Regions from separate parts of the Streptococcus sp. SS-4456 genome, predicted to be linked through region 2. Evidence: predicted binding sites of a transcription regulator. Region 2 holds the regulator's gene; the other holds the start of a gene.
What was found. Region 2 encodes HrcA, which represses chaperone genes, less so after heat shock. Its sites were predicted from a motif close to TTAGCACTCNNNNNNNNNGAGTGCTAA; they were not measured.
Positions count from the first base shown of each region.

Region 1: a site for HrcA is predicted at 2,058-2,084, ahead of groES (co-chaperone GroES). Genes of this name have one in related genera too.

Region 1 is NZ_JAVIHI010000043.1:1,543-12,377, forward strand. Features, by position in the region: gene RFK25_RS09740 (LPXTG cell wall anchor domain-containing protein) at 1-1,087, shown strand, start outside; gene RFK25_RS09745 (single-stranded DNA-binding protein) at 1,150-1,545, shown strand; gene RFK25_RS09750 (hypothetical protein) at 1,663-1,908, opposite strand; gene groES (co-chaperone GroES) at 2,105-2,386, shown strand; gene groL (chaperonin GroEL) at 2,397-4,019, shown strand; gene rpsL (30S ribosomal protein S12) at 4,249-4,662, shown strand; gene rpsG (30S ribosomal protein S7) at 4,679-5,149, shown strand; gene fusA (elongation factor G) at 5,642-7,723, shown strand; gene RFK25_RS09780 (hypothetical protein) at 7,720-7,842, opposite strand; gene RFK25_RS09785 (glycerophosphodiester phosphodiesterase family protein) at 7,955-9,118, opposite strand; gene gap (type I glyceraldehyde-3-phosphate dehydrogenase) at 9,390-10,400, shown strand; gene RFK25_RS09795 (hypothetical protein) at 10,554-10,835, shown strand, end outside.
Region 2 is NZ_JAVIHI010000002.1:80,258-91,092, reverse strand. Features, by position in the region: gene RFK25_RS01090 (histidine phosphatase family protein) at 1-379, shown strand, start outside; gene RFK25_RS01085 (PadR family transcriptional regulator) at 488-811, shown strand; gene RFK25_RS01080 (DUF2812 domain-containing protein) at 801-1,304, shown strand; gene hrcA (heat-inducible transcriptional repressor HrcA) at 1,619-2,653, shown strand; gene grpE (nucleotide exchange factor GrpE) at 2,666-3,178, shown strand; gene RFK25_RS01065 (GNAT family N-acetyltransferase) at 3,179-3,610, shown strand; gene dnaK (molecular chaperone DnaK) at 3,832-5,655, shown strand; gene RFK25_RS01055 (Sec23/Sec24 zinc finger-containing protein) at 5,692-5,847, shown strand; gene RFK25_RS01050 (hypothetical protein) at 5,850-6,068, shown strand; gene dnaJ (molecular chaperone DnaJ) at 6,547-7,680, shown strand; gene RFK25_RS01040 (lipoyl protein ligase domain-containing protein) at 7,871-8,308, shown strand; gene RFK25_RS01035 (hypothetical protein) at 8,357-8,635, shown strand; gene RFK25_RS01030 (amidase) at 8,645-10,093, shown strand; gene RFK25_RS01025 (transporter substrate-binding domain-containing protein) at 10,216-10,835, shown strand, end outside.

The DNA.
Region 1 (10,835 bases), on a different contig from region 2:
AACAGACGTTACTTATGAAACTGTTACTACTAATGGTATTACTTCAACCGTTCAGTATTACAAAGGTCAACGCTTGAAATTCTTGCCACAAACTACATTTGTTTACTATACAACTGTTACTACAACCGAACCAAATGCTGCATTTACTGCTGCTCAAAAAGCTCTTACTGATTACACATCTACAGCTAAAACCACTATTGCTACTTTGACTAACAATGTTAAAACAGCTCAAACTGAACTAAGTACAGCTCAAGCAAACCTACAAACTGCTAAAAGTAATCTTGCTACAGTTGTAGCTAAAGGTGATGGTAAAGTTGCTTTGCAAAATGCTAAAAATGAACTTGCTACTGCTCAAACAAATCTACAAACTGCTAAAAGTGCTCAACTAAAAACTGCTAGCGAATTGGCTGTTGCTAAAGCTAAACTTGAACAAGTTCAAAAAGCAAATCAATCATTGGTTGACGCTAAAGCTAAACTAGTAGCTGCTCAAAATAAAGTAAGTGAAACGCAAACTAAATTGAATAATCTAGTGGCGACAAAACAAGATGCAACTGAAAAACTCACTGCAGCGACAGCATTGGTTAATGCAATTGAAAATCGAGTACAAGCTGCTAAACAAGCTGTTGCAGATGCTACACTCGTATATGATGCGGCTGTCAAAGCCAATACTGAAGCACAGAATGATTATTTAGAGGCGAAAGAAGTGTTGGCTCGCTTGCTTGTCCTTTCTGAAGATAAGACGGTTTCTGTCTTGGAAGACGGCACAATCATCGCCTTGCCAGCTACAGCTCCTCAGGCACCAGCTTTACCAAGCCTAAGCCTAGAACAATACCTTGCTGACAAGCAGAGTCAAATTGTTACAGAGGGTAACCAGCCAGTTCCTGTCTATAATGAATCAGGACAAGTCGTAGATTATAAGGCAACTCCATTGCCACCGGTTGCTCAAGCACCTGCAGGGAAAACGCAAGTAACTAGTAAGACAGCTACTCTACCAAATACAGGCTCTACTACTAGCCAGTTGGCCTATATTGGACTAGCTCTTGGTGGACTTGTATTATTTGTAGATCGTCGCAGAAAAAATAATTAAAAAAGTGGGTTTTCCCACTTTTTTTGCATTTTCCTACGAATAAATAAGTAGGAGGATATAAAATGTATAATAAAGTTATTTTAATCGGTCGCTTGACGGCCCAACCTGAACTCACTCAAACACCAACTGGCAAAAATTTGACTCGTGTAACAGTCGCAGTCAATCGCCGATTTAAGACTGAAAATGGTGAGCGTGAAGCAGATTTTCTTAATGTTATTTTCTGGGGCAAACTGGCGGAAACACTTGTCTCCTATGGTAGCAAGGGTAGTCTGATTTCTATTGACGGTGAGTTGCGAACGCGAAAATACGAAAAAGACGGCAGCAACCACTATGTGACGGAAATCTTAGGACAATCCTTCCAGTTGCTCGAAAGCCGTGCCCAACGTGCCATGCGTGAAAATAACACAGGCGATGACCTAGCTGACTTGGTTCTGGAAGAGGAGGAATTACCGTTTTAAAGCAATATCGGTCCTAAGACTGATGGAGAATGAGAAAAAGTAGGCTATACTATAGTCAATCCTAAATATTTTTCATATCTCCTTAAAAACACCGACGAAAGTTGGTGTTTTTTGTGGTTATTTTCTAAATTTCCACCATTCTATCAGCATGATAATTAGAGAAAGTAGGAGAACTCCGTAGAAGAAAAATATGATGTAATGAGGGTGGGAAAAGAGAAGCAACCAGACTAGCCAGAGTAGATAGGCGAAAATGATTTTGCCCCAAAAGCCCAATTTACGTTTTAAAAACCATTCAGCAAAACTTTCGTGAACGGAAAATCGACTTTCAAGGTAATCTGTTTTTAGCTCTCTAAAAAATTTCATGAATACCTCCAAACTTTTTAAAAATAGTATAACATAGTTTACCAATAATGAATAGGTAAATTCTACCTCATACTTAAGAAGGATTTTCACGAAAAGGAATAGAATTTTCTTGACTATTTTTGACCAAGTGATACAATAGGAAATGTGAATTAGCACTCGGAGGTAAAGAGTGCTAAAAAGACCAGGAGGTAATACCATGTTGAAACCGTTGGGCGATCGTATCGTCGTAAAAATTAAAGAAAAAGAACAAACAGTTGGTGGCTTTGTCCTTGCGGGGGCAAGCCAAGAAAAGACAAAAGAAGCAAGTATCCTTGCAGTTGGTCAAGGGATTCGCACCTTGAATGGTGACTTGGTTGCCCCTGCGGTTGCAGTGGGCGATACAGTATTGATTGATGCGCATGCTGGTGTAGAAGTCAAAGACGGTGATCAGAACGTTCACATTATCCGTGAAGCAGACATTTTGGCAATCGTAGAATAGAGGTAGAAAAATGGCAAAAGAAATCAAATTTGCAGCAGATGCACGTGAAAGCATGGTCCGTGGTGTCGATATTTTGGCGGATACTGTCAAAGTAACCTTGGGGCCGAAAGGTCGCAATGTCGTTTTGGAAAAAGCCTACGGCTCACCACTCATTACCAACGACGGTGTGACTATTGCTAAAGAAATTGAATTGGAAGACCATTTTGAAAATATGGGTGCTAAGCTGGTATCCGAAGTAGCGTCAAAAACCAATGACATCGCTGGTGACGGTACAACAACTGCCACTGTTTTGACTCAAGCTATTGTTCGTGAAGGATTGAAAAACGTAACTGCAGGTGCCAACCCAATCGGAATTCGTCGCGGGATTGAAGCCGCGGTTGCGACTGCGGTTGAAGCCTTGAAAGCTCAGGCAAGTCCAGTATCCAATAAAGCTGAAATTGCTCAAGTTGCGGCTGTGTCTTCGCGCTCTGAAAAAGTTGGTGAGTACATTTCAGAAGCAATGGAGCGCGTGGGTACAGATGGTGTTATCACTATTGAGGAATCTCGCGGTATGGAAACTGAGCTGGATGTCGTTGAAGGTATGCAGTTCGACCGTGGTTATCTGTCACAATACATGGTAACAGATAACGAGAAAATGGTGGCAGAACTTGAAAATCCATTTATCTTGATTACAGATAAGAAGATTTCTCACATCCAAGATATTTTGCCATTATTGGAAAGTATTCTTCAAACTAGTCGCCCACTCTTGATTATTGCTGACGATGTGGATGGTGAAGCACTTCCTACCCTTGTTCTTAACAAGATTCGTGGTACATTCAACGTTGTTGCTGTTAAGGCGCCAGGCTTTGGCGACCGTCGTAAGGCCATGTTGGAAGACATTGCAATCTTGACAGGTGGTACAGTTATTACAGAAGACCTGGGACTGGAACTCAAAGATGCGACTATTGAAGCGCTTGGTCAAGCGGCTAAGGTTGTGGTCGACAAGGATGGTACAACCATTGTTGAAGGCGCGGGCAATCCAGAAGCCATTGCCAACCGTGTGGCCGTAATCAAATCACAAATTGAGGTGACAACTTCAGAATTTGACCGTGAAAAATTACAAGAGCGTTTGGCAAAATTGTCTGGCGGTGTTGCTGTTATCAAAGTCGGTGCCGCTACTGAGACTGAGTTGAAAGAAATGAAACTCCGTATCGAAGATGCCCTCAACGCAACACGTGCCGCAGTTGAAGAAGGAATCGTTGCCGGTGGTGGTACAGCCCTTGTCAATGTTATCGATAGCGTAGCGAAATTGGAGTTGACAGGCGATGATGAAACTGGACGCAATATTGTCCTGCGTGCTTTGGAAGAGCCAGTACGTCAGATTGCCTATAACGCAGGCTATGAAGGTTCAGTTATCATTGATAAATTGAAGAATTCTGAGCTTGGAACAGGCTTTAACGCTGCGACAGGCGAATGGGTCAACATGATGGACGCAGGTATCATTGACCCTGTTAAAGTTACTCGTTCTGCTCTTCAAAATGCAGCTTCTGTAGCTAGCTTGATTTTGACGACAGAAGCAGTCGTTGCCAATAAGCCAGAACCAGCCGCTCCAGCTATGCCACAAGGTATGGATGGAATGGGTATGGGCTACTAAGAAATAGCAAAATGACACAGCTGCTTGGCTGTGTTTTTCTTGAAAATTTCAAACATATCTATTTGACAAGGTCTTCTAGCTGTGGTATTATATTAGACGGTACTTTTTACTTTTGGTCTCTCAAGAGTGTACAGGGACGTGCTGACAATTGTTGCAAAAGTACACACAGATAGGGGTTGTCACCAATGCCTTATCACCAAAAATAAAAAATATATACAGGAGAATGTAGATGCCTACAATTAACCAGTTGGTACGTAAACCACGTAAGTCTAAAGTAGAAAAATCTAAATCACCAGCTTTGAACGTTGGTTACAACAGCCGTAAAAAAGTTCAAACAAACGTTTCATCACCACAAAAACGCGGTGTTGCAACTCGTGTCGGAACAATGACACCTAAAAAACCTAACTCAGCCCTTCGTAAATTTGCTCGTGTACGTTTGAGCAACCTTATCGAAGTTACTGCTTACATCCCAGGTATCGGTCACAACTTGCAAGAGCACAGCGTTGTTCTTCTTCGTGGTGGACGTGTAAAGGACCTTCCAGGGGTACGTTACCATATCGTTCGTGGTGCGCTTGATACTGCAGGTGTTAACGATCGTAAGCAAGGCCGTTCTAAATACGGTACTAAACGTCCAAAAGGCTAAGAAGGGGGAAATATAAATGAGTCGTAAAAATCAAGCGCCTAAGCGCGAAGTATTGCCAGATCCATTGTATAACTCAAAATTGGTAACTCGTTTGATTAACCGTGTTATGTTGGACGGTAAACGTGGTACTGCTGCATCAATCGTTTACGGTGCTTTTGATCAAATCAAAGAAGCAACTGGTAACGATGCACTTGAAGTATTTGAAACAGCAATGGAAAACATCATGCCTGTACTTGAAGTACGTGCACGTCGTGTCGGTGGTTCTAACTACCAAGTCCCAGTTGAAGTTCGTCCAGAGCGTCGTACAACACTTGGTCTTCGTTGGTTGGTAACAATCGCTCGTAACCGTGGTGAGCACACTATGATCGATCGCCTTGCGAAAGAAATCATGGACGCAGCAAACAACACGGGTGCAGCTGTTAAGAAACGTGAAGACACCCACAAAATGGCAGAAGCAAACCGCGCATTCGCACACTTCCGCTGGTAAGATAGGATATTTTAGCGTTAAACAAATGCTAGACAAAATAGGAAAATTGACGCAGAAACTTCAGTTTCTAGGAGATTTTATCTTTTTGGCAGACATTTGTAGCTAAAATTCAACTAAGATTAAGATACGAGGGCGTCAAGCAACTCCAAGACAAAATAGAGAAGCGAAGCAGATTGTTGTGCAATCAATGAGGTTCTCACCTAAAGGTAGCCCCATTTGTAATTGGCTAAAGCCAAAACAACTGCGTCTCTTATTGTCAGTGAGTTGTAGTCCGAGTTCAATTAGGATGGGAGGACATTAAGTCAGTTCTACATAAATCAATTGAGATTATGGTAGCAACTTATCGTTCAACCATCACAAATCGGATTGAGGCTTGCCTCATCCACTTCACACCATTAGTAAGAAATCAAGCGGGTGGGACTTGCCCACTCGCTTTTCTTAAAATATGGTATAATCAGAATAGAAATCTAAAAATATAGGAGAACAAACCTCATGGCACGCGAATTTTCATTAGAAAAAACTCGTAATATCGGTATCATGGCGCACGTTGACGCGGGTAAAACAACGACAACTGAGCGTATTCTTTACTACACTGGTAAAATCCACAAAATCGGTGAAACTCACGAAGGTGCATCACAAATGGACTGGATGGAGCAAGAGCAAGAGCGTGGTATCACTATCACATCTGCTGCGACAACAGCTCAATGGAACGACCACCGTGTAAACATCATCGACACACCAGGACACGTGGACTTCACAATCGAAGTACAACGTTCACTTCGCGTTCTTGATGGTGCGGTAACCGTTCTTGACTCACAATCAGGTGTTGAGCCACAAACTGAAACAGTATGGCGTCAAGCAACTGAATACGGTGTTCCACGTATCGTATTCGCTAACAAAATGGATAAAATCGGTGCTGACTTCCTTTACTCAGTAAGCACACTTCATGAGCGTCTTCAAGCAAATGCTCACCCAATCCAATTGCCAATCGGTTCTGAAGATGAGTTCCGTGGTATCATCGACTTGATCAAGATGAAAGCTGAAATCTATACTAACGACCTTGGTACAGATATTCTTGAAGAGGATATTCCAGCTGAATACCTTGACCAAGCTCAAGAATACCGTGAAAAATTGGTTGAAGCAGTTGCTGAAACTGATGAAGAATTGATGATGAAATACCTTGAAGGTGAAGAAATCACAAACGAAGAATTGAAAGCTGCTATCCGTAAAGCGACTATCAATGTTGAATTCTTCCCAGTATTGTGTGGATCTGCCTTCAAGAACAAAGGTGTTCAATTGATGCTTGATGCGGTTATCGACTACCTTCCAAGCCCAATTGATATCCCAGCTATCAAAGGTATCAACCCAGATACAGATGCTGAAGAAGAGCGTCATGCTTCTGATGAAGAGCCATTTGCAGCTCTTGCCTTCAAGATCATGACTGACCCATTCGTAGGCCGTTTGACATTCTTCCGTGTCTACTCAGGTGTCCTTAACAGCGGTTCATACGTAATGAACACTTCTAAAGGTAAACGTGAGCGTATCGGACGTATCCTTCAAATGCACGCAAACAGCCGTCAAGAAATTGAAACTGTTTACGCAGGTGACATCGCCGCTGCGGTTGGTTTGAAAGATACTACAACTGGTGACTCATTGACAGATGAAAAAGCAAAAGTAATCCTTGAGTCAATCCACGTTCCAGAACCAGTTATCCAATTGATGGTTGAGCCTAAGTCTAAAGCTGACCAAGATAAGATGGGTATTGCCCTTTCTAAATTGGCTGAAGAAGATCCAACATTCCGCGTTGAAACAAACGTTGAAACTGGTGAAACAGTTATCTCTGGTATGGGTGAGTTGCACTTGGATGTCCTTGTTGACCGTATGCGTCGTGAATTCAAGGTTGAAGCAAACGTAGGTGCTCCTCAAGTATCATACCGTGAAACATTCCGCGCTTCTACACAAGCTCGTGGTTTCTTCAAACGCCAGTCTGGTGGTAAAGGTCAATTCGGTGACGTTTGGATCGAATTCACACCAAACGAAGAAGGAAAAGGTTTCGAGTTCGAGAACGCTATCGTCGGTGGTGTGGTTCCACGTGAATTCATCCCAGCGGTTGAAAAAGGTCTCGTAGAATCTATGGCTAACGGTGTTCTTGCTGGTTACCCAATCGTTGACGTTAAAGCTAAGCTTTACGATGGTTCATACCACGATGTCGACTCATCAGAAACAGCCTTCAAAGTGGCAGCATCTCTTGCCCTTAAGGAAGCTGCTAAATCAGCTCAACCAACTATCCTTGAGCCAATGATGCTTGTAACAATTACTGCACCAGAAGATAACCTTGGTGACGTTATGGGTCACGTTACTGCACGTCGTGGTCGCGTTGACGGTATGGAAGCTCGTGGTAACACACAAATCGTTCGTGCTTATGTGCCACTTGCTGAAATGTTCGGTTACGCAACTGTTCTTCGTTCAGCAACACAAGGTCGCGGTACTTTCATGATGGTATTTGACCACTACGAAGATGTACCAAAATCTGTACAAGATGAAATCATCAAGAAAAACGGCGGCAACGCTTAATTGCTTGCCCAAGCCTGCTCGAAAGAGCGGGCTTTTTTCATACCTTCTATCTCTCTTTCGTCAAGAACAAAATGAAAACCACCAGTTAAACTGGTGGCTGAGAAGATGTTGTAGTTCACTAAAAATCACCTCCAACAGTCTAGGGCTGAACTGTGGCAAGTGGAAGTCGGACAAACCAAGTGGAAAGCAAATAATCAAGTAGACGTTTTCCCGTCCCTATTAGATATAAAATCATTGTTCTTGGATGGGGAATATTTTAAAGTATTGTAATTGTTCTTGATACAGTTTTGTGTATTTTTTGGCTTGTGAAAGGCTGGATAATACTGTTTGTGTACGAGTTGGGTAGTCGGTGATGATACCATCTACTTCTATGGTGTCTGCTTGTTGTACTCCTTCAGGAGTATTGACAGTCCATACGTAGAAAGATTTTCCCGATTTGCGAATATAATTGAGTAAATCATCAGTGAGTTGATCCAAGGGAACACTATAGCCAGTCAGGTTAGGTAATTCAATTTCCGGAGGTGCACTCATCAATAAGTAGGTTTCAAATTTTGGAGCATACTTTAGAATAGCGTTTATGAAATGAGGGTCAGCAGACTGAAGCTGATGCCCCTCCTCTTCAAAGCTTGCTTGGTATTTCTTCATAAAATTGTCTACCATTTGGGAACTATCTAGTGCAGAAGTTTTAAAATCAATTAAGAGTTTTTGATTTTGTGCCCTAGCTTCAATTAGAATTTGGTCAAAACTTGCAATTTTGGCAGAATAGCCAGCCGCATCTGTTATAGTGGTTTCTGTTAAGTTTGCTAAAGTTAAATCATGGGGACGATAGTCTACACCAGCCCAATTGATTAAACTTGCATCGTGAAAAGCAATAAAATCTAGGTCAGCTGTTTCCCAAAGGTCGATTTCGATGTAGTCTGGCTGGCTCTTACTTGCTAATTGCAGTGCTTCAACGGTATTTTCAATAGCGTGGTGGTCGTTTAAAGCGCGATGAGAAATAATAAGTGGCGCTTTTGGGGTATGAAAGGAGGCTTCATATCGGGCTAATAAGAAGACCGGCACAACTGGAAGGAAGATGAAAAGGAGAGAAGAGGGCTTCCACCAAGTAAATTTTTCGTTAAAGAGTATTTTCCACCAGAACCACAAGGTAAGTGTGAGCGCAAGGACTAAACTACTGTAAAGAAAAGCGAAAAATAGGCTATAGTTCATTTGCACATGACTAGGAAAAATAGTAGAGATGACTGGCTGGATGGATATGCTGATTGTATTTAATACATACCATAATCCTAAACTGAATAAAGGAGTGAGAATGCTGAGGATGGATTTTTGAAATTTAGACCGATGTTTTCTTTTGGATAAGTGTTTCTGGCGGATTTTTGAGTATTTTGTCGGCATAGGAGTAATAACTTTCTAAAACATTACTTATGATTGTATCAAATTTTATAGGTTTTATCCAATTGCATCAGTAAGTTTTCAGAAATTCCATGCAGTTCCGACAATATTAACAATGAAACTATATGAAATTCTTGCTTTTTTATTGAATAAGTTATATAATAAAAACGTTGAAAAGATGCTTGTAGGCTTACAAGTTAATATTTTCACAAAAGGATTAAAAGGCTTGCCTTTTAAAATAAAGAACTCGATTTTCATAAGGAGGAAATCATTCATGGTAGTTAAAGTTGGTATTAACGGTTTCGGACGTATCGGTCGTCTTGCTTTCCGTCGTATCCAAAACGTAGAAGGTGTTGAAGTTACTCGTATCAACGACCTTACAGACCCAGTAATGCTTGCACACTTGTTGAAATACGACACAACTCAAGGTCGTTTCGACGGTACTGTTGAAGTTAAAGACGGTGGTTTCGAAGTTAACGGTAAATTCGTTAAAGTTTCTGCTGAGCGTGAGCCAGGAAAAATTGACTGGGCTGCTGACGGCGTAGAAATCGTTCTTGAAGCAACTGGTTTCTTCACTTCAAAAACTGCTGCTGAGCAACATATCCACGAAAATGGTGCTAAGAAAGTTGTTATCACTGCTCCTGGTGGTAACGATGTTAAGACTATCGTTTTCAACACTAACCACGATATCCTTGATGGTACTGAAACAGTTATCTCAGGTGCTTCATGTACTACAAACTGTTTGGCACCAATGGCTAAAGCTCTTCACGATGCATTTGGCGTTCAAAAAGGTTTGATGACTACAATCCACGGTTACACTGGTGACCAAATGGTTCTTGACGGACCACACCGTGGTGGTGACCTTCGTCGTGCTCGTGCTGCTGCTGCGAACATCGTTCCTAACTCAACTGGTGCTGCTAAAGCTATCGGCTTGGTAATCCCAGAATTGAACGGTAAACTTGACGGTGCTGCACAACGTGTTCCAGTTCCAACAGGTTCTGTAACTGAATTGGTTGCAACTCTTAACAAGAAAGTTACTGCTGAAGAAGTAAACGCTGCTATGAAAGCTGCTGCTACTGAATCATACGGTTACACTGAAGATCAAATCGTTTCTTCAGATATCGTAGGTATCTCATTCGGTTCATTGTTCGATGCAACTCAAACTAAAGTTCTTGACGTTGATGGTGAGCAATTGGTTAAAGTTGTTTCATGGTACGACAACGAAATGTCTTACACTGCACAACTTGTTCGTACTCTTGAGTACTTCGCAAAAATCGCTAAATAATCCTTAGTGAAAATCAAAGAGGCTTCGGCCTCTTTTTTTTTTACACAAAGAACACATATAACTATGTTTTGTGCAAAAAAGCTTGTTATACTATGCATAACAAGTATTGACTTACCAGTCAATACTTAATCTAAGAGTAACATGGAGAAAGTTATGAAAAAATTTCTAAACCTACCCCCTAAGTTCATTCGCTTTGTTTTCTTACTTGTTGCGGTGTTGGCTTGCCTATCATTTGCTTATTCACGATATGAAAATTATCGGTTAACTCCACGTATCAGTGAGGAAGTGAAAAATGCTCCCTTAAAGATTGATACTAGTTCAGTAGTATTAGAAGATGGTAAGTCCTATCGACTACCGAGAAACATTGCTAATTTAGTAGGTGTTTATACAGGGCTTGAGAATGGGCATGAAGTTCAAGTAAGAGTTAATCCTGAC
Region 2 (10,835 bases):
AGGGGTCCTGCCTCGTTTGAAAGGGACAGTTGATGCGACAGGCATGTCCTTTGCGGAAATCGCAGCAGGTATCCAAGAAGCAGACACAGCTGGCTGGGCAGAATCCTGGGAGGTTTTGAGCAACCGAATCTTAACAGGTTTTGAATCCATCGCCCAAGACTTGGAAAAACAAGGTGGAGGCAATGCCCTTGTAGTCAGCCACGGCATGACCATTGCCACCCTGGCTCATCTGTTAGAGCCAGAGCGTGGGGCTAATGTTTTCCTCGATAACGGCTCAATCACCGTCCTCAAATACGAAAATGGCAAGCTTTTAATTGAAGCAGTTGGCGACCTATCCTACCGCAAACGTGGAGCAGAGTTGATTGCCCAAGGGAAATAAAGATATAAAATCAGGGAGGATTCTCTGATTTTTTTCTTGACAACTATATCGAGATGCGATATAGTTTATATATCGAAGTTCGATGTATATCAATACGAAAGGGATCCAATGAACGACAAATTAAAACGGGTCTATGTTCCGATGACAGAGACAGCCTTCTATATTCTCTTTCATTTACAGGAAGAACGGCATGGCTATGATATTACCCAGAAGACCAAGGAAGTCACGGCAGGTCAGGTCGTGATTAGCCCTGGGACCATGTACGGTACCCTGTCGAAAATGGAGAAAGACGGCTTGATTGCCTTTGTCAGAGAAGAAGACAAGCGAAAGTTTTACCAAATAACAGAAACAGGTCGAGAAATTTTAGACATAGAATTGGCTCGAATCGAACGTCTTTATCGAAATAGTAAGGGAGAAAGTTATGGAGACTAGGACAGAGTGCAAGGTATTTTTTATCACAGATTTCAGTCAGCAAGCAGACTATCTCAGTGAGATGCATCAACAAGGGTGGAAACTAGTTAAGATTAGCTGGCTCTTCTTTTATCATTTTGAAAAATGCCAGCCAGAAGAGGTTGTGTATCAGGTTGATTTTAAGGAAGCAAAAAATAAAGATAGAGAAAACTATCTGCATATGTACGAGGATTATGGATGGGAGTTTGTCGTATCCTGCCAAAATTTCAATATTTTTAGGAAAGCTGCGAAGGTGGGAGAGCTTGAATTATATGGTGATAGGGAAAGTAAGGTGGAGTTTGTGAAAACAATCTTCCAAAGACGCTATTTGCCATTTTTGGGACTGTACGGCATTCTACTGGGAACAAGTTTGGGTTCGCGTCCAGGTTTTGTCTTAGGTATTTCTATTATTTATATACCTCTCTTATTATTACTTGGCTTGCGTTTTTATCGGATGATGAAGACTGGAAACTAGGTCCTTAGACTGATTTTTAGCACTCTAGGCAAAAGAGTGCTAATTTTTTATCTTTTTCTCTTGACAATCCATTTTTTCAGCGTATAATGAGAGTATAAGTGATTAGCACTCGACATCATAGAGTGCTAACGCTCTTCAAAAATCAACACTATCCGTTGTCAGCTTGCCTGTGTGAGTGAAATTCTCCAGTGGAGGATTTCAGCCTGCTACCTAGAGTTAGGAAAGTAGCAGAGTTCTACATTCGGCTTCGCTTCCTAGGCTACTGTCGATTTTCATTGAGCGTAACTAAAACAGTGTTCATGAAAGGAGCGGAGATGATTACCCAACGTCAAAATGATATTTTGAATCTGATTGTTGAATTGTTTACGCGCCACCATGAGCCAGTTGGTTCCAAGGCCTTGCAGGAGATGATTGCTTCTAGTTCGGCGACTATTCGCAATGATATGGCTAAGCTAGAGCAGTTGGGCTTGCTAGAAAAGGCTCACACGTCAAGTGGTCGGATGCCCAGTCGGGCTGGTTTTCAATACTTTGTCAACCACTCGCTTAACTTGGAACACATCAATGAAGAAGATGTTTATCAGGTAGTCAAGGCCTTCGATTTTGAAGCCTTCAAGCTGGAAGACATCTTGGAGCGAGCCAGTACAGTCCTAGCTGACTTGACAGGCTACACTTCGGTCATCTTAGATGTGGAGCCGACCAGTCAGCAGTTGACTTCCTTTGACATCGTGCAGCTCAGTAGCCACGATGCCTTGGCAGTTTTAACCCTGGACCAGTCCAAACCTGTCACCGTCCAGTTTGCTATTCCCAAGAACTTTTTGACCAGGGACTTGGAAGTGCTCAAACGCCTGGTGGATGAACGCTTCGTTGACCAGACGGTCTTGGCAATCCACTACAAGCTGCGGACGGAGATTCCCCAGGTGGTGCAGCGTTACTTTACCACGACGGACAATGTCTTGGATCTCATGGACTATATTTTTTCCAATCTCTTCCAAGAATCAGTCTTTATCAGTGGAAAGGTCGCTTCGCTGACCTATGGCAATCTCGCCACCTATCAGCTCTTGGATAGCCCACAGCTATTAGCCCCAGAGTTGCGGCAAGGCTTGGCGCCAAACCAGCAGACCAGCATTTCTGTGGCGGAACATAGGGATCCTGCCCTAGCGGATGTGACGGTCATTCATCATCGCTTTCCAATCCCCTATCGGGGCATGGCCCAGATGAGTTTGCTTGGTCCTGTTGACATGGACTATCGTAGGCAGATGAGCTTAATCAACATCATCAGCCGCGTCCTATTTATGAAATTAACCGATTACTACCGATATCTAAGTAGTAATCATTATGAGGTAAATTAGAAGGAGAATGCTTTGTCAGAAGAAATCAAAAACGAAGAAATCGTAGAAGAGGTTGAAGCAACAGAAGAAGTTGTGGAAACGCCTGAAAAATCAGAGTTGGACTTGGCAAATGAGCGCGCTGAGGAATTTGAAAACAAGTACCTCCGTGCCCACGCTGAAATGCAAAATATCCAACGCCGTGCAAACGAAGAACGCCAAACCATTCAGCGTTACCGTTCGCAAGACTTGGCTAAGAAAATCTTGCCAAGCTTGGATAACTTGGAACGTGCCCTTCAAGTCGAAGGTCTGACAGAAGATGTCAAAAAAGGCTTGGAAATGGTACAGGAAAGCTTGATTCAAGCCCTTAAAGAAGAAGGGGTGGAAGAAGTCACAACAGATGTCTTTGACCCAAATCTTCACATGGCCATTCAAACAGTCCCAGCCACAGACGATTGCCCAGCAGAACACATCGCACAAGTCTTCCAAAAAGGCTACAAGCTGCATGAACGTCTGTTGAGACCGGCTATGGTGGTGGTATCAGAATAAATGATAGAGCTACGCGAAATTAGCGATGAAAATTTTTACGATTGCTTACATATTGATTCTGGTATATCTAAGGAAGATTATGTCGATTCAGTTGAGTTTTCATTGGCAGAGGCTTGGAGTCTCCGACCGTTCTCGCATCCAAAAGCCATTTACAATGGGATGGATTTGATAGGCTATGTTTCGCTTTACTGCAAAGACAGAAATGGTGAAATCATCAATTTTGTAATTGATAAGCAATATCAAGGAAAAGGACTTGGGAGAAAAGCAGTAGAAGTCTGTATAGACTATCTGCAAACAGAGCACAGCGTGACTCAAATTTCGCTACCAGTTCATGAAAAACATTTGGAGGCTAGAAAATTCTGGAAGAAGTTAGGCTTTCAAGAATCAAATAACATTGAAGATGATTATATCTTCATGCGCCGAATACTCTGACCGAAATGTCACAAAACTATGAAATTGAAAAAAGACAAGCCTTGTGCTTGCGGGCTGGCGAACATCGTGAGCCCATTCGATACTCTCCGCCGTGGCGGTAAATACGCAAAGTTTGAGACTAGAGGCTCAAACTTTAGTCAAAGAGACCGCAAAAGCGGGCTCTGACGGCGTCGCCACTTAAGGAGAGTATCACTAAAAGAAATTAAAAAGAGGTAACACATATGTCTAAAATTATCGGTATTGACTTAGGTACAACTAACTCAGCAGTTGCAGTTCTTGAAGGAACTGAATCAAAAATCATCGCAAACCCAGAAGGAAACCGCACAACTCCGTCTGTTGTGTCTTTCAAAAATGGTGAAATCATCGTTGGTGATGCGGCAAAACGCCAAGCAGTGACTAACCCAGATACCATCATCTCTATCAAATCAAAAATGGGAACTTCTGAAAAAGTTTCAGCAAATGGCAAAGAATACACACCACAAGAAATCTCAGCTATGATTCTTCAATACTTGAAAGGCTACGCTGAAGAGTACCTTGGTGAAAAAGTAACTAAAGCCGTTATCACGGTTCCTGCTTACTTTAACGATGCACAGCGTCAAGCAACCAAAGATGCTGGTAAAATCGCTGGTCTTGAAGTAGAACGTATCGTCAACGAACCAACTGCAGCAGCCCTTGCTTACGGTTTGGACAAGACTGATAAAGACGAGAAAATCTTGGTATTCGACCTTGGTGGAGGTACTTTCGACGTATCTATCCTTGAGCTCGGTGACGGTGTCTTTGACGTACTTGCAACAGCAGGTGATAACAAGCTCGGTGGTGACGACTTTGACCAAAAGATCATCGACCACATGGTAGCAGAATTCAAGAAAGAAAACGGCATCGACTTGTCAGCTGACAAAATGGCTCTTCAACGCTTGAAAGATGCGGCTGAAAAAGCTAAGAAAGACCTTTCAGGTGTAACCTCAACTCAAATCAGCTTGCCGTTCATCACTGCAGGTGCAGCAGGCCCTCTTCACTTGGAAATGACATTGACACGTGCCAAATTTGACGAATTGACTTACGACCTTGTAGAACGTACAAAAGTTCCTGTTCGTCAAGCTCTTTCAGATGCAGGACTTAGCTTGTCAGAAATCGACGAAGTTATCCTTGTCGGTGGTTCAACTCGTATCCCAGCCGTTGTAGAAGCTGTAAAAGCTGAAACAGGTAAAGAGCCAAACAAATCTGTAAACCCTGATGAAGTGGTTGCTATGGGTGCGGCAATCCAAGGTGGTGTGATTACTGGTGATGTGAAAGACGTTGTCCTTCTTGATGTAACACCATTGTCACTTGGTATCGAAACAATGGGTGGTGTATTTACAAAACTCATCGACCGCAACACAACAATCCCAACTTCTAAATCACAAGTCTTCTCAACTGCAGCAGACAATCAGCCAGCTGTTGACATCCACGTGCTTCAAGGTGAGCGTCCAATGGCAGCAGACAACAAGACACTTGGTCGCTTCCAATTGACAGATATCCCAGCTGCACCTCGTGGTGTGCCACAAATCGAAGTAACATTTGACATTGATAAAAACGGTATCGTGTCTGTAAAAGCTAAAGATCTTGGTACCCAAAAAGAGCAAACTATCGTTATCCAGTCTAACTCAGGTTTGACAGACGAAGAAATCGACCGCATGATGAAAGATGCAGAAGCAAACGCTGAAGCAGATAAGAAACGTAAGGAAGAAGTGGACCTTCGTAACGATGTTGACCAAGCCATCTTTGCGACTGAGAAAACGCTGAAAGAAACTGAAGGCAAAGGCTTCGACGCAGAACGCGACCAAGCCCAAGCAGCCCTTGATGAGTTGAAAGCAGCCCAAGAAGCGAACAACTTGGACGACATGAAGGCTAAACTTGAAAACCTCAACGAAAAAGCCCAAGCCCTTGCGGTGAAACTCTACGAGCAAGCCGCAGCAGCACAACAAGCAGCCGCAGGTCAAGAAGGTGCTCAAACAGCTAACAACGCAGATGATGATGTGGTGGATGGCGAGTTTACTGAGAAGTAGGATTTCTTAGTGACTAGACTAACAAGGAGGATAATTATGAGTGGTAGATTTCCTGATGTAGATTGGTATTGTGATCATTGTGGTGCATACTTAAATGTTCAAAGTGGATTTGACGATAATAAATATATTTGGAAGTGCGAAGAATGCGGTAGAAAAAGTAGTATTTCTCATGACAATATTTATGGAGAGTAATTATGTCAACAATTTATATAACAAATGAGTGGAAAGGTCACGGAAAGAGCTATTATTGGAATGAATATCGCCTAGAAGGTAGTGTAGTTACAAAGTATAAATGTTCTAGAGTTAAGTTTTTCGATGGTGATGAAAATGTGTGGGAGAAAGATGAGCATGAAGTAGAATCATGGTCGATTGATGACTCCAGTATGCCAGATTGGATACGAAATTATTTATAATATTTTATTAACAGAGGTTGCAACCCAGCCTCTGTTTTTGGGTAAATACCCTTCTAACTTTTACAGAATTGAATACGCCTACGACTCTTTGAAAAAAGATAAACTTTACCTAGATGCGAGGCATCGTCGGACAGTTTCCTATTTTTCTTTGAGTCGCTTAACGGCTTAATATCTTCATAGAAAGGAAAGTGTTCTTAATTGAACACGGGCTACTTTCTAATTTTCAAAGAAAGGAATACAAGTTCGGTAATTCGAACACGGGCTAAAAACCTAGTGAAAAAGATAAACCTCCTAGTGTGTGAACACATTGCGTCAGTTTCCTGTTTTCACTTTTCCAAAACCATGATAGAAAGGAAAGTGTTCGTAATCGAACACGGGCTACGGACTGTGCCAAAAAGATAGTTTTTCCTAGGACGGTGAGGTCCTGCGTCAAAACTCCTATTTTGGCTGTGTCCGCTTTACGCCCTTAGTATCTTATATGAACAACACAGAATTTTACGATCGTCTGGGGGTTTCTAAGAATGCTTCGCCAGACGAGATTAAGAAGGCTTATCGCAAGCTTTCGAAAAAATACCATCCAGATATTAACAAGGATCCGGGTGCGGAGGATAAATACAAGGAGGTCCAGGAGGCTTATGAGACCTTGAGTGATCCGCAGAAGCGTTCAGCCTATGACCAATTTGGTCCAGCTGGTGCCAATGGAGGCTTTGGCGGAGGAGCTGGAGGCTTTGGTGGTTTCGATGGAGCTGGTTTCGGTGGCTTTGAAGACATCTTCTCAAGCTTCTTTGGTGGTGGTGCGACCCGCAATCCTAATGCTCCTCGTCCAGGGGATGACCTCCAATACCGTGTCAATCTCAAGTTTGAAGAGGCGATATTCGGTGTAGAAAAAGAAGTTTCTTACAATCGCGAAGCAACCTGTCGGACCTGTACAGGTTCAGGTGCTAAACCTGGTACAAGTCCAGTAACCTGTGGACGCTGTCACGGTTCAGGGATTATCAATGTGGACACGCAAACACCACTTGGTACCATGCGCCGTCAAATGACCTGTGATGTCTGTCATGGTCGTGGTAAACAAATTAAGGATCCATGTACAACGTGTCGCGGAACCGGTCATGAAAAACAAGCTCATACGGTAACGGTTAAGGTACCAGCTGGTGTGGAAACTGGTCAGAAAATCCGTCTGGCAGGTCAGGGGGAAGCAGGTTTTAATGGAGGTCCTTACGGAGATCTCTATGTGGTCATTCAAGTCCAGGCTTCAGATAAGTTTGAGCGTGAGGGGACAACAATTTATTATAAATTAGACCTCAACTTTGTTCAGGCAGCCTTGGGCGATACAGTCCATGTACCAACCGTTCACGGTGATGTGGATATGGTGATCCCTGAAGGAACACAGACAGGTAAGACCTTCCGTCTGAAAGGCAAGGGAGCTCCAAGTGTTCGTGGTGGGGTCATCGGTGATCAGTATGTGACGGTCAATATTGTTACCCCTACAGGTCTGAACGACCGTCAACGTGCAGCTCTTAAAGAATTTGCAGCAGCAGGAAACATTGATATCAAACCCCATAAAAAAGGCTTCTTTGACAAGGTAAAAGATGCTTTTGAAGAATTGTAAATCGAGATTAAGACTGGATTTTATCTAGTCTTTTTCTGTTTTTCATAAAAGAAATAACATTTTTCGGTTGTATCAAATTGCTCTGTGTTAAAATAAGATATAGTAATTTGAAAGAGAACGCTTACGGAATGAAATCTTGGGTTGAGAATGTGGTCATAAAAAATACGAAGATCGGTCTGGCTTGACGGGTTTGAAACAAGGACCGTTGGTGTGGACAGAGGTCTTTTTGCGCGAGGTCAATCGTCAGACCGATACAGGCATTTTGCATTTTTGGCCTATGGATAAAACGGTCATTCTGGGGATGATGGACAGTCAGGTCGCCCAGCTGGACAGGGGCTTAGCCAGTATTGGTCGGGCGGGCTACAGTCCTATTATTCGGAGTCTGGGTGGTCTAGCTGTGGTAGCAGATGAAGGGATTTTAAATGTCACTCTGATTTTGCCCAATCCTTCTGGTCACAAGGTTGATTTGCGGGAGTCTTATCAGGTCATGGTGGATTTGATTGCCCAGGCGCTTTCAGATTTTCCCTTCGAGGTGGTCAGTGGTGAGGTGGCAACTTCCTATTGTCCTGGGACCTACGACCTTAGTATCAAGGGGCGGAAGTTTGCTGGATTGGCTCAGCGGATTTAACAAGAGGCTATTGCCATTTCTGCCTATATCAGTGTTTCAGGCGATCAAATGAAACGTGGGCAAGTGGTGGCTGATTTTTATGCGGCAAGTTTTACTCCGCAAGCAGTATCGGACAGATTTCCGCAAGTAAATCCGGATTCGATGGCCAATCTGTCAGACTTGGTTGGTCAGGATGTGACGGTGGAGGATATGAAAACACGAATTGAGCGTGTCTTGATTGAAAATGGAGCTTTTCTGACCACCTTTTATCCCTCATCGGACAATATGACTGATTTTATGGCGCTCGGAAAGACCATCAAGCAGTCTATGGAAAAATATGGTATCTAGGAGATTCTTATGATATGGAAAGATGCGACAGCCATGGCTCAGGCTGTCAATCAAAAACAGGTTTCTGCCAAGGAATTGGTGCAAGAAACAATTGACAGGATTGAAAAGCTCAATCCCGCCCTCAATGCGGTTGTCAGCAAGCAGTATGAAGGAGCCTTGAAAGAGGCGGAAAAAGAAGACTATCTGGGCAAGCCATTTGCAGGAGTTCCTTTCTTGTTGAAGGATCTGGGGCAAAATGAAAAGGGGCAGCCATCTTCTGCAGGTTCTCGCCTGCTTGCTGGTCGGCTAGCAGGTCATACCGATACCTATGTCCAACGCTTGAAGGACTTGGGTTTCATCATTGTCGGTCGAACCAACACGCCAGAATTCGGCTTCAAAAATATCTCAGATGCCCGCCTGCACGGTCCTGTCAATCTTCCCTTAGATCCTAGTCGCAATGCTGGTGGATCGAGTGGTGGTGCAGCTGCAGCACTGGCTTCAGGCATGGTCTCTATTGCTGCGGCATCAGATGGTGGTGGGTCTATTCGTATCCCAGCCTCCTTCAATGGCTTGATTGGGCTCAAAACCAGTCGTGGTCGGATTCCGGTTGGACCTAAGTCTTATCGTGGCTGGCAGGGAGCATCTGTTAATTTTGCCCTGACCAAGTCTGTCCGAGATACCCAGCGTCTGCTCTATCATTTCCAGGACTACCAGCTGGAAGCCCCCTTTCCCCTTGCCGAGCTGAGCGAAGAGGAGGTTTTTGGAAAATTGTCTCGCCCCCTAAAAATCGCCTACTATACCAAGTCTCCAGTAGGGAGCAAGGTCAGTTCTGAAGCGGTAGAAACGGTTCAAAAAGCCTGTCATCACTTGGCAAATTTGGGGCATGAAGTGGTGGAATTATCAGAATATCCTCTGGATGGAGTGGCCCTGATGAAATCCTTCTACCTGATGAACAGCGTGGACACGGCTCAGATGTTTGACGACATCGAAGCAGCTTTTGGGCGCCAGATGACCTTGGATGACATGGAAGTCATGTCCTGGGCTATCTACCAAAGCGGGCAAACCATACCAGCCAAATTGCACTCCAAGGCCCTATTGGACTGGGACCAGTTTGGAGCCAGCATGGCGCGTTTCCATGAGGAATACGACTTGCTCCTGACGCCGACAGTGGCTGATGTAGCGCCCAAGCATGGACAATTTGACCTATCAGCAGATTTGCTGGACCGCCTCAAGCACACCCAGAACTATTCCATGGAAGAGCAGCAGGACCTGATCTGGCAAATGTTCGAGGACAGTCTAGCCCTAACTCCCTTTACGCAGCAGGCCAATATTTGTGGTCAGCCAGCTATTTCTCTGCCAACTTATGTGCGGGCTGACGGATTGCCAATCGGCATCCAATTGACAGCAGCCAAGGGACGAGAGGATTTACTCTTGCAGTTGGCAGACCAAATGGAGGCAGCAGGTTTACTCAACTTGTAAGGGAATTCATTTTTCAGATAAAATACTTGCCAAATTTTTACAAAAGTGTTACCCTATAAAAGTTGGTGGGTTAACACCGAAAAAGTAAAAAGGAAGCTATAGCTTTCAAAGGAGATTGTTTTATGTTGAAAAAAGTTTTAGCCTCAGCTCTCTTGGTTTCTACTTTGACCTTGGCAGCATGTTCTAGTTCAAGTTCTAATACTAGCAGTTCTTCTGCTGAACAGACTCAGTGGGAAAAAGTACAAGAAGCTGGTGTCTTGAAGGTTGCTACACCAGGTACCCTCTTCCCAACTTCTTACTACAACGATGCCAAAGAATTGGTCGGATATGAAATTGATATGATCAATGAAATTGGTAAACGTTTGAAATTGGAAATCGAATACCAAGAAATCGGTGTAGCAGAAGCCTTTACAGCTGTGGACAGTGGTAAAGTTGATATTTCTGTTAACAACTTTGACATGACAGAAGCACGTAAGGAAAAGTACAACTTCTCTATCCCTTACAAGTATTCAGTTGGTGGCTACATCGTTCGTGAAGATGGTTCATCAGGAATCGAAGCAGCTGACTTGAGCGACTGGACTGGTAAAAAAGCTGGTGGTGGTGCAGGTACTCAGTACATGAAAATTGCTGAAAAGCAAGGTGCAGAGCCAGTTATCTATGACAACGTAACCAATGATGTTTACTTACGTGACGTATCAACAGGTCGTACAGACTTCATTCCAAACGACTACTATACACAAGT